Regions from separate parts of the Erwinia pyri genome, predicted to be linked through region 2. Evidence: predicted binding sites of a transcription regulator. Region 2 holds the regulator's gene; each other region holds the start of a gene.
The links. Region 2 encodes PurR, which represses purine synthesis genes. Its sites were predicted from a motif close to CANGCAAACGTTTGCNTG; they were not measured.

Region 1 (4,197 bases), 1.8 Mb from region 2:
CCGACTCTGACCTGTGTGTTCACCCGGCTTATCAACAGCAGTGGAGTTTGAGGGTGGCGCCGGTAAGCGTGGTAGCCGGGTGTATGCCGCATGGACGCGGCATCCAAGGCTCCAGGGAGGATTTACGCCGTCCCGGATACCACGCTTACCGGTGACGCCAGTCGCCAAAACCGCCGTTGACTTTGCTACAACACTCTCAGGAAAACTTCAGTTTGCTTTTAAAGAAAGGCATGTCGTCTGTGTTGATGGTGGCCTGGTCAGGAAGAGCGGGCTGAACACAAAGACGCCGTGAATCCTCCCTGGAGGCTCAGCTGCGACGTCCATGTCGCAGATGCTTTGCTTATCAGCCCGCTCTTCCTTCCCAATAGCTTTAGCATTGCCTGTTTGAAAAACCAAAACCAGAGCTAAAATATTGAGCGCTGGCACAAGCTTGACACTGTCAGCTTTTGATCTGTTTGATCGCCGAACATACTGCCAAAGCTGATTCTGATGGGGGGGCACCACGGAGCACGTTAGCCGAGTGTATGCCGCAGGGATGCGGCATCCAAGTCTCCAGGGATGGATTCACGACGTCTCGGATAACGTGCTCCGTGGTGACGCCTTGCCACCGAACCCGGTTTTGACTTGAGTGGGCACACCATAAAACCCCTCTAAAATTTGTTTTACTGATAATCCATCGCGGCTGGCATAAAATTCTTATTATGCTGCTTTTAAGGTGGCGCGAGGGTTAGCGCATGGTTAACCTGTCTTCGCTTTGCATGCACAGACTTTATACAGGGATTCAAAATGAACAATGCACAAATCCGCCTCGCTATTGTGGGCGCCTCAGGACGCATGGGGCGTCAGTTAATTCAGGCAGCAGAGGAGGCGGAAGGCGTGTGCTTAGGCGCAGCGCTGGTGCGTGAAGGCTCTTCGCTGGTGGGGGTTGATGCTGGTGAGCTGGCCGGGACAGGAACGCTGAACGTGAAAATCAGTGACAGCCTGCAGGCTGTAGTGAACGATTTTGACGTGCTAATCGACTTCACCCGTCCTGAAGGCACGCTGGCTTACCTGACATTCTGCCGCCAGCATCAGAAAGCGATGGTGATCGGCACCACCGGTTTTGATGAGGCAGGTAAAGCGGCCATCAAAGAAGCATCACAAGATATTGCTATCGTATTTGCTGCTAACTTCAGCGTGGGCGTTAATCTGGTACTCAAACTGCTGGAGAAAGCCGCCAAAGTGATGGGTGATTACGCTGATATCGAAATTGTTGAAGCGCACCATCGCCATAAAGTGGATGCCCCTTCGGGCACTGCGCTGGCAATGGGTGAAGCGATTGCTGATGCGATGGAATGGGATCTTAATGACCATGCCGTCTATGCCCGGGAAGGTCATACGGGTGAGCGTAAAGCGCAGACCATCGGTTTTGCCACCGTTCGTGCTGGCGACATTGTCGGCGAGCATACCGCTATCTTTGCTGATATTGGCGAACGTGTAGAGATAACCCATAAGGCTTCAAGCCGGATGACCTTCGCAAAAGGGGCGGTTCGTGCGGCTGAGTGGTTAAGCGGTCATAATCATGGTCTTTATGATATGAGAAGCGTGCTTAATCTTGAAAATTTATAAGTGTTGTGCACCATCGTGATGTGGTTATTTCAATCATAACGTTCTGATTGGATGGGCAATAATTTTATTGCCCTTTTTATTTTGTAATAATAGCGTTAATTATCATATTTTGTTCCCTCACCTTTATTATCTTAAGTTATCTTCCATTTTTATCTCGCTATAAGGTTAATTTTGACCATTTGGTCCACTTTTTCCTCCGCTTAGTACCCTTCTTATGCGCATTTGTTAACGCAACCGGTTTTATGACCGTAATGAGTGCTCCTTTTGCAGTAAATCTTCCGATTTACTCACCAGTTGAGTAAAAACCTATGAAAAACTCACCTGCAGGGTAGACAATGGGGTGGGCGATCATTAGAATGCGCGCAATTTGCCAAAAATCGAGAACTCAGGCGGTTTTTGCATTGATTTATGGGGTCCTCATGAATTAATATGCAAATAATGTGACTGTTTATTCTCAGGAGGATGTTTTGATTAAGTCAGCGCTATTGGTTCTGGAAGACGGAACCCAATTCCACGGTCGGGCCATCGGGGCAACAGGTTCGGCAGTGGGAGAAGTTGTTTTCAACACTTCAATGACCGGTTATCAAGAAATCCTCACTGATCCTTCCTATTCCCGCCAGATCGTTACTCTTACTTATCCCCATATCGGCAATGTCGGCACCAACTCCGCTGATGAAGAATCTTCTCAGGTACACGCTCAGGGTCTGGTTATCCGCGACCTGCCGCTGATTGCCAGCAACTTCCGTAATGAAGAGGGGCTGTCAGACTATCTGCAGCGCCTGAACATCGTGGGGATTGCCGATATCGATACGCGTAAGCTGACCCGCCTGCTGCGCGAAAAAGGGGCGCAGAACGGCTGTATCATTGCCGGCGATGCGCCAGATGCAGAATTTGCTCTGCAGCAGGCTAAGGCGTTCCCGGGCCTGAAGGGAATGGATCTGGCGAAAGAAGTCTCCATCGGTGAAAGCTACAGCTGGCTGCAGGGTAGCTGGACGCTGGACGGTTTGCCGGAAGCGAAACAGGAAGCTGAGCTGCCTTTCCACGTTGTCGCTTACGACTATGGCGTGAAGCGCAACATCCTGCGGATGCTGGTGGACCGCGGCTGCCGCCTGACCGTGGTTCCGGCACAGACCCCAGCGGAAGAGGTTCTGAAGATGAACCCGGACGGCATTTTCCTCTCCAACGGTCCCGGGGATCCGGAACCTTGTGATTACGCTATCGAGGCGATCAAAGCGTTCCTGGAAACCGACGTCCCGGTATTCGGCATCTGTCTGGGCCACCAGCTGCTGGCGCTGGCCAGCGGGGCTAAAACCGTGAAGATGAAGCTGGGCCACCACGGTGGTAACCATCCGGTGAAAGACCTGGAAAGAGGTACCGTTATGATCACCGCACAGAACCACGGTTTTGCGGTAGATGACAGCAACTTGCCTGCCAATCTGCGAGTGACGCATACCTCACTGTTTGACAATACGGTGCAGGGGATCCACCGCATCGATAAGCCGGCATTCAGCTTCCAGGGCCACCCTGAAGCCAGCCCGGGACCGGCCGATGCCGCCCCGCTGTTCGATCACTTTATCGAACTGATCGAAGCTTACCGTTCTACCGCTAAATAATCAGGAGCCAACATGCCAAAACGTACCGACATAAAAAGTATCCTGATCCTCGGCGCTGGCCCGATCGTTATCGGCCAGGCCTGCGAGTTCGACTACTCTGGCGCTCAGGCCTGTAAAGCCCTGCGTGAAGAAGGCTACCGTGTGGTGCTGGTGAACTCTAACCCGGCAACCATCATGACCGACCCGGATATGGCTGATGCAACTTATATTGAGCCTATCCACTGGGAAGTCGTGCGCAAAATTATCGAAAAAGAGCGTCCTGATGCCGTTCTGCCGACCATGGGCGGCCAGACTGCGCTGAACTGTGCGCTGGAGCTGGAGCGTCAGGGCGTGCTGGAAGAGTTTGGCGTCACCATGATCGGCGCCACGGCTGATGCCATTGATAAAGCGGAAGACCGTCGTCGTTTTGATGTGGCGATGAAAAAAATCGGTCTGGAAACCGCGCGTTCCGGTATCGCTCATACCATGGAAGAAGCGCTGGCGGTTGCTGCGGATGTAGGCTTCCCCTGCATCATTCGTCCCTCCTTTACCATGGGCGGATCGGGCGGCGGTATCGCCTACAACCGCGAAGAGTTTGAAGAAATTTGCGAACGCGGTCTCGACCTGTCGCCAACCAACGAGCTGCTGATTGATGAGTCGCTGATTGGCTGGAAAGAGTATGAGATGGAGGTGGTGCGCGATAAAAACGACAACTGCATCATCGTCTGCTCTATTGAAAACTTCGATGCGATGGGGATCCACACCGGCGACTCCATCACCGTGGCGCCTGCCCAGACGCTGACCGACAAAGAGTACCAAATCATGCGTAACGCCTCGATGGCGGTACTGCGTGAAATCGGTGTGGAAACCGGCGGCTCTAACGTGCAGTTCTCGGTAAACCCGGAAAATGGCCGTCTGATCATCATTGAGATGAACCCACGCGTTTCCCGTTCTTCGGCGCTGGCTTCTAAAGCAACCGGCTTCCCGATTGCGAAAA
Region 2 (4,197 bases):
AGCGCTGATGGCGGTAAACTGGATAAGGTTTGCGCAGATAACCAGCTGATTTGGCTTATTTTTACAGGTTTTACTTGTTCTGCATCATTGAAACAAAAAAGACCTTACCTTTTGTTAAACAGTTAGATTAGAATTGCCCAATGAGCCTGCTGCAAAGCAGATATCCCTGTTTTTGGCACGCTTTGGCCGCCGGTCGAAGCACAAACTGTTAATGGTAACGATGCGTTTACTCATCACCCTCTTTATGCTGGCGTTTGCTCAGCTCTTTTTTAATATGGCGCACGCATCGCCACACGCTCCCGTTAATGCTAATCATCATAAGACGGACGCCGGTACGCCAGCCCGGGAAGATGAGCGACGTAAACGCAGGCCGGTTAAAGCGAGCTCAACTAAAAAAGTGAAAGAGTCCACCAGCAAGAAATCCCGCTTAACCTCCGCTCCGAAGCTCAAGCTTAAAAAGAAAGCACCTCAGGCAACTGCCGCCGCTACCCCCAGCAGAGTTAACAAAAAAAGCGTTAATGAGGGTAAAAAACGTTACGGGCGTCACCGTGGTAAAGCCGCGCAGATGGAAGCGCTGACCGCCGATCTCGATTCGGCGCCGCTGAAGTTGAGCAAAGCTCACCGTGCCCGCTATCAGAAGGCGCGTGAAACCGCGATGAACAAACTGATGGGCCAGCTGGGTAAGCCTTATCAGTGGGGCGGAACCTCACCGAAAACCGGCTTCGACTGTAGCGGACTGGTCTGGTATGCCTATAAAGATCTGGTGAAATTTAAGATCCCCCGCACCGCTAATGAGATGTATCACCTGCGCGATGCCGCCTCAATCAAACGTGATGAGCTGGAAAAAGGGGATCTTGTCTTCTTCCGCATTAATGGCCGCGGCGCTGCCGATCATGTGGGCGTCTATCTGGGTGACGGTAAGTTCATTCAGTCCCCGCGCACCGGCAAGGATATCCAGGTCAGTGCGCTGGGCGAAGATTACTGGCAGCGCCACTATATTGGCGCCCGTCGGATGATGACGCCGAAAACCATTCGTTAAAAGTGATACAGGGGCCAGTTGCCTGGCCCCTGTTCAGACTAGTGCATGATGGCGGTAAAGCTGAACGCCATAATCATCGCCAGTGCGCAAACCGTGGTCAGTAGTGAGAACTTTAAATCGGTATCCATTTTTCTTCCTGAATAGCCCTACAGTTTATGGTGTTACCAATTTTCCCATACTTAGCGGTAAAAATCTCGTTTTCTCTGCTCAGCCTTGTTAGAATTCTTTTTTTGTTGCGCAACGCTCGCTTATCTTCACTGTTCTGCGGGTGACCACTCTTTTCCTTCCTGACGAATCCGACAGCAACATAAAAAAATGATTTAAGACGTCAGGTTTTATTCTTACCAGGCAAACGATTAACAACAGCCTTATCAACATGTTGAGATAAGCGCAGGAGTAGCTAGTTCATGGCAACAATTAAAGATGTGGCAAAACAGGCCGGGGTGTCGACCACCACCGTTTCCCACGTCATCAATAAAACCCGCTTTGTCGCCGAAGAGACGCGGGAGGCCGTCTGGGCTGCAATTAAATCGCTGCACTACTCCCCCAGTGCAGTGGCCCGTAGCCTGAAGGTTAATCACACCAGAACCATTGGTCTGTTAGCCACCTCCAGCGAAGCGCCCTATTTTGCCGAGATTATCGAGGCGGTGGAGAACTGCTGCTTCGCAAAAGGCTATACCCTGATCCTGGGCAATGCCCATAACGATCTGCAAAAGCAGCAGGCCTATCTGTCGATGATGGCGCAAAAGCGCGTGGATGGTCTGCTGGTGATGTGCTCAGAGTATCCCGATCCGCTGATCAGGATGCTGGAAGAGAACCGCAATATCCCGATGGTGGTAATGGACTGGGGCGAGTCCCGCGGTGACTTTACAGATACCGTGCTGGATAACGCTTTTGAGGGCGGCTATCTGGCCGGGCGCTATCTGATCGATCGTGGTCACCGCGATATCGGCGTGATCCCCGGGCAGATGGAGCGCAACACCGGCGGCGGTCGCCATGCCGGCTTCCTGAAAGCGCTAGCTGAAGCCAATATTACGCTGCGAAAAGAGTGGCTGGTGCAGGGTGATTTCGAACCGGAGTCTGGCTATCAGGCGATGCAGCAGATTTTGTCGCAAAAGCAGCGCCCGACGGCGGTCTTTTGTGGCGGTGACGTCATGGCCATGGGCGCAATTTGCGCTGCGGACGAAATGGGCCTGCGGGTCCCGCAGGATATATCGGTGATCGGTTATGATAACGTGCGCAACGCCCGTTACTTTACGCCAGCGCTGACTACCGTCCATCAGCCAAAAGAGCGTTTGGGCGAGACCGCCTTCGATATGCTGCTGGACCGCATCACCAGCAAACGGGAAGATCCGCAGACCATTGAGGTGCATCCTTCACTGATTGAACGTCGCTCGGTCGCCGACGGTCCTTTCCTGGATTACCGCCGCTAAACGACTTGTGCACCTCTCTCCTCCTGCAGCCAGGGGCATACTCTGCCCCTGGCCTGCGCTGTTTACCCGCTTTGTTATTCTTCCTCACGCAGCCATTCGCTGTTCAGCGTATCGCTTTCTCCCAAATAATCGAGTAGCCAGCTCAGCGCCGGTGAAGCCTGCTGTTCAGACCAGCTGACGCAGCAGGGACTGTCGGGAAAAGCGGCAGCAAGCTTAAGCTCGTGCAGCGTGCCCTGTTTCAACAGAGGCCGGGCAAAATGTCCCGGCACCATGCCCACGCAAAGCCCGGCTGACAGACAGTCGAAGGCGCTTTCCCAGTCCGGCACCACCAGCCGCCGCTGGTTATCCAGGGTCCAGGTTGTTCGCTTGGGGAGTGCCCGCGAGGTATCCTCCAGCACCAGCGAAGGCCACTCCCGGATCGCCTCTTCAATGATTACCTGCTCCTTGTGCTGCGCCAGAGGATGATCTGCCGCTACCACACAGCGCCAGTTCAGTGCTCCCATATCGCGAAAGGCAAAACGGCCGCCTACCGGAATAGCCTGAGTCGCCCCGATGGCCACATCAACCCGGCCATCGGCCAGCGCATCCCAGACACCATTGAACACCTCTGGCGAGAGATGCAGCTCCATATCCGGAAAGTGGCGATAGAAGTCCACCACCAGCTGGCGCGTGCGCTGTGGTTTGACTATCCGATCGACGGCAATGTTGATCTGTCCGCGCCAGCCGTTTGCCACCTGCTGACACTGCCGTCGGGTGGCGAGCATTTTTTTGATAACACTACGCCCTTCCTGCACAAATACCCGTCCCGCTTCGGTCAGCACCACATCCCGATGCCGCCGTTCAAACAGGGGAACCGCCAGCCACTCCTCCAGCTGCCGCACTGTATAGCTGATAGCTGAGGGGACCCGATGCAGCTCTGCCGCAGCTGCGGTGAAACTGCCGGAGCGTGCTACGGCATCAACGACTTCCAAAGCGTGTTCTGACCACATAACCTGCCTGCAAATTTTTTGGAGGGAACAGGCAAATATTACCGTTTCACAAGCTGATTGACACGCGATTACACTCTGCGGCGTTCGATTCATTACCCATAAAGAGAAAAAAATGCCTGGAAAAGGATTTATAGTTTACCTCGCGCTGCTCAGCGTTGCGGGTTTCCTCGCCACCGATATGTACCTGCCTGCTTTTATCGCTATGCAACAAGATTTGCAAACCAGCGCGGGCATCATCAGCGCCAGCCTCAGCCTGTTTCTGGCCGGTTTTGCCAGCGGTCAGCTGATCTGGGGGCCGCTGTCCGATCGTATTGGCCGTAAGCCCGTGCTGCTGATGGGCCTGAGCCTGTTTGCCATCAGCTGTGCCGCTATGTGGTGGGTTGAATCTGCTTCCCTGCTGCTGGCGCTTCGATTTGCGCAGGCCATCGGCATCTGTGCCGCCGCAGTGAGCTGGCAGGCGCTGGTGGTTGACCGCTATCCGGCCGCCCAGGCTAACCGCGTCTTTGCCTCTATTATGCCGCTGGTAGCCCTTTCGCCAGCGCTGGCTCCGCTGCTGGGTGCCTGGCTGCTTAACCACTTTAGCTGGCGGGCCATTTTTATCACGCTATTGCTGATTGCGGTTGCCCTGCTGATTTTTACTCTGTTTCTCAAATCGCCCCGTAAAGAGACAACGCAGGCAGCCAGTGAGAAGGTAAGTTTTATCAGCTTATTAAAATCCCCGGTCTACGGCGGTAAC
Region 3 (4,197 bases), 2.1 Mb from region 2:
CGCGCTGGGCGCTGGCGGTGATGGAACCGAGTGCAGCATCGGCGCCAATATTACTCATCACCAGTTGATGCTGGTTGATGCGGCCCTGGATCAGGACGTTGGCAGCGGGGATGCCGTTAATTTCCAGCGAACCTGCGCTCATCTGGAAGCTGGCATCGCTACCGATAAGATCGCCAGCCTGCGGTTTCCACGGCACAATTCCGCCATCCACCCGACTGGCAGAAACCGGTATGCCGCTGGTGGGGCTCTCTACCGCCATTTGGTTAAGCTGCAAGCGATCTGCCTGAACCGGCAGCGACGCACCCTGGTTAGCGAGATCCAGCATGCCTTTCTCCAGCGTAATGCTGGCGAAATGCAGAGGTTGAGTAAACTGGCCGCTGCTCAGGTTCAGACCCACTCGCTGCGCTGTCAGCAGGGCAGGCTGCGTTTTCCGGCCAAAAGAGACATTGTCCAGAATCAGGAGGTCGGGATGGGAAAAATTATGCTCAAGCTTGCTTAATGCCAGCTGGTAATCGGTGTACTTACTGACGGTGCGGCTTATCCAGCCTGCTCCCCATTGGGTTTGCAACACCACATACAGCGCCACTATGGCCAGCAGCAGGATGAGCAAAATGGTCAGCAAAATTTTTCCGATTACTTTCATGGCTTCTGTCCCTGTGAACATCGGGTAAAAGGTTGTTATGCCTGATTTATCATCGAAGCTCAACTTTCACGACAACAGCAGAGGGCCCGAAGACCCTCTGCGCATCACCACAGGATGACACAAGAAGGGATTACTTTTCCTGAGGAAAGAGCAGATTCAGAATGATGGCAGTGATCCCGCCAGCGGCAATGCCGGAAGAGAGTAAGGTTTTCAGCCAGTCAGGGGTGAATTGCAGGATCAGAGGCTGCTGCGAAACGCCCAGGCCTACCGCAAGCGACAGCGCCATAATCATAATGGCACGGCGATTCAGCGGTTCACGTGAAACAATCCGCACGCCCGATGCGGCGATAGTGCCAAACATCACCAGCGTGGCGCCGCCCAGCACAGGCTCCGGGATATGCTGCACAAAGCCGCTTACGGCCGGGAACAAGCCCAGCACTATCAGCATCAGGGCCACAACAAATCCCACATAGCGACTGGCTACGCCGGTTAGCTGGATCACGCCATTGTTCTGGCCAAAACAGGAGTTAGGGAAGGTGTTAAAAAGGGCAGAGACAAAGGAGTTCAGCCCATTGGCCAGCACGCCACCTTTCAGACGCTTCATGTACAACGGCCCGCTGACCGGCTGCTCCGACACGTCTGAGGTCGCTGTGATATCACCAATGGTTTCCAGCGAGGTCACCATAAAGACCAGCATCAGCGGGATCAGCAGATTCCAGTCGATACCCAGCCCATAATAGAAGGGCGTTGGCAGCATAATCATGGCCTGATTAACCGGCGCGGTATTCTCCGGCAGCATGCCAAGCGCCCAGGCCAGCAGATAACCCACCGCCATCGCAATCACCAGTGAGGCAACCCGCAGATAGGGATTCCGCTGACGGTTTAACAGCACAATCACCAGCAGCACCGCGCCTGCCAGCAGCAGATTCTCAGGCGCCCCAAAAGTGTGATCGCTTATCGCCGCGAATCCACCGCCAATAGAGGTCAGTCCCACCTGGATCAGCGACAGCCCGATGATCATTACCACAATGCCGGAGACCAGCGGGGTGATAACCCGGCGGGCCAGATGCAGGAAGCGGGAGAGAATCATCTCGGTGCAGGAGGCGAGCATCAGCGTGCCAAACAGCGTCGCCATCATCACCGGCACATCGGCTCCGCCATTTTTTAGCGCCATGCCGCCCATAATTAACGGCGACACAAAGTTAAAACTGGTTCCCTGAATCGACAGCAGACCGGAACCGACCGGCCCCCAGGTTTTGATCTGCAGCAGTGAAGCTACGCCGGAGGCAAACAGCGACATACTGATGATGTGCTGAGTATCCTGAGCGGGCAGGCCCAATGCTTGCGAGATGAGTAAGGCAGGGGTGATCACCGCGACAAACATCGCCAGCAGATGCTGACAGGCGGCAAACAGCGTCTGGGGCAGCGGTGGACGATCTTCCAGACGGTAAATCAGCTCACTGCTTACGGCGGGGGGCGTGCTACGGCTGGCTTCAGGGATATTGGCAGACATCTTCTGGTTTCTCTGACGAACAAAGTGGCGATTTTAATGGTAAGCGGGTCAAAAGCAAACGTTTGCCGGGCAGAAAAATAAAAGGATAAACGGCGTAAGCCAGCGAAACGGTGAGCTTTTCACTAAGCTATACCCTCAGATGAACATTCAGTGGGAGAGAACAAGATGCAGGTATTTATTATTGGTGCAACGGGCGGCGTGGGGAGCCATTTAAGAAAGCGTCTGGTTCAGGCTGGTCATCAGGTAAAGGGGAGCTGTCGCCGTGACGCGCAGGCTGATGAGCTGAGGGCAGATGGCGTAACGCCCGTTAATCTTGACCTGATGACCACCAGCAGTGAAAAGCTGGCAGAGGCGATGAAGGGCTGCGACACCGTCGTCTTCTCCGCAGGCGCTGCCGGAGCAGGCATTGAATTAACCGACGGCATCGACGGGCGGGGCTGCAAATTTGCCGCCGAAGCGGCCAGGCTGGCGGGCATCAAACGCTTCCTGCTGGTCTCTGCATTTCCGGAGGCGGGTCGGGCTAAGAAGATTTCGCCCACCTTTGAGCACTACATGCAGGTGAAAAAGCAGGCCGACGTGATGCTGGCGGCCACCTCGCTGGAGTGGGTTATTCTGCGGCCGGGCACGCTGGTGAACGAGTCAGGCACCGGTAAAGTGCGTATCGGGCTGGCTATTCCTTATGGAACGGTGCCAAGAGAGGATGTGGCTGCCGTCTTACACAGCCTGGTGGAGCAGCCTGAGGTAAAACGGGTCATTCTTGAACTCACAGCGGGCGAGCAGCCGGTGGATGACGCTGTCGCGCTATACAAAGCTCAGTAAATAAAGCCGCGCTGGGGCTGTAACGATCATTGAGAAAGGGTGGCAAGAGCAGCCAGTGAGCAGGCGCGGAGGCTGGCCCGGCGTGCAGGGCCCCGTCAGGCGTTAGTGTAGCGCTGTGTTTCTGGCAGCCAGCGTTCGATCAGTGCCTGAGCCTGTTCGGGGTAATGCTGGTGGATATGCCGCGCCACCCGCTGCACTTCCGGGATCATAGCGCCATCACGCAGCAGGTCCGCCACTTTGAACTCCGCATTGCCGGTCTGTCGGGTGCCCAACAGTTCACCCGGCCCGCGTATCTCCAAATCACATTGCGCAATGACAAAACCGTCGTTGCTGTCGCGCAAAACCTGCAACCGCTTTTGTGCCGTTTTGCTCAGCGGCGCTTTATACAGCAGCACACAGTGAGAAGCCACCGAACCACGGCCCACGCGCCCCCGAAGCTGGTGCAGCTGCGCCAGACCCAGCCGTTCCGGGTTCTCGATAATCATCAGGCTGGCGTTGGGGACATCCACGCCAACTTCAATCACCGTGGTGGCAATCAGCAGATGGATATCGCCCTGCTTAAACGCCTGCATGACCGCCTGCTTCTCTGAAGGCTTCATCCGGCCATGCACCAGACCCACCTGAAGTTCCGGTAGTGCCAGCTTCAGCTCTTCCCACGTCGCCTCTGCCGCCTGCGCTTCCAGCTGCTCAGACTCCTCAATCAGGGTACATACCCAGTAAGCCTGGCGTCCTTCATCGCTGCAGGCGCTTTTCACCCGGGCAATAATATCTGGCCGGCGGGTATCGGGAATCGCCACGGTGGTAACCGGGGTACGGCCTGGCGGCAGCTCGTCAATCGTCGAGGTATCAAGATCGGCATAGGCAGTCATCGCCAGCGTTCGTGGGATCGGGGTTGCCGTCATAATCAGCTGATGCGGATGGAAGCCCTGCTCTTCCCCCTTTTCCCACAGTGCCAGACGCTGATGGACGCCAAACCGGTGCTGTTCGTCGATAATCACCAGCGCCAGGCCATTGAACTGCACCTGCTCCTGAAAAATAGCGTGGGTTCCCACGATCATTGAGACCTGACCGCTGGCAATCGCCTCCTGCTGAGCCAGCCGCGCCTTCCCCTTCTGCTTACCGGCCAGCCAGCCCACTTCAATATCGAGCGGCGCAAACCAGTGGCGGAAGTTGTTGGCATGCTGTTCAGCCAGCAGCTCTGTCGGCGCCATCAGGGCGACCT

Region 1: the regulator PurR is predicted to act here: its motif matches at 1,836-1,853, upstream of carA (glutamine-hydrolyzing carbamoyl-phosphate synthase small subunit).
Region 3: the regulator PurR is predicted to act here: its motif matches at 2,208-2,225, upstream of Q3V30_RS21080 (nucleobase:cation symporter-2 family protein).

The regions. Positions count from the first base shown of each region.
Region 1 is NZ_CP132353.1:3,784,690-3,788,886, reverse strand. Features, by position in the region: gene dapB (4-hydroxy-tetrahydrodipicolinate reductase) at 787-1,608, shown strand; gene carA (glutamine-hydrolyzing carbamoyl-phosphate synthase small subunit) at 2,076-3,221, shown strand; gene carB (carbamoyl-phosphate synthase large subunit) at 3,234-4,197, shown strand, end outside.
Region 2 is NZ_CP132353.1:2,008,331-2,012,527, reverse strand. Features, by position in the region: gene Q3V30_RS09345 (C40 family peptidase) at 221-1,039, shown strand; gene cydH (cytochrome bd-I oxidase subunit CydH) at 1,078-1,167, opposite strand; gene purR (HTH-type transcriptional repressor PurR) at 1,447-2,472, shown strand; gene punR (DNA-binding transcriptional activator PunR) at 2,547-3,461, opposite strand; gene punC (purine nucleoside transporter PunC) at 3,574-4,197, shown strand, end outside.
Region 3 is NZ_CP132353.1:4,440,892-4,445,088, reverse strand. Features, by position in the region: gene Q3V30_RS21085 (AsmA family protein) at 1-643, opposite strand, end outside; gene Q3V30_RS21080 (nucleobase:cation symporter-2 family protein) at 774-2,156, opposite strand; gene Q3V30_RS21075 (SDR family oxidoreductase) at 2,322-2,975, shown strand; gene recG (ATP-dependent DNA helicase RecG) at 3,071-4,197, opposite strand, start outside.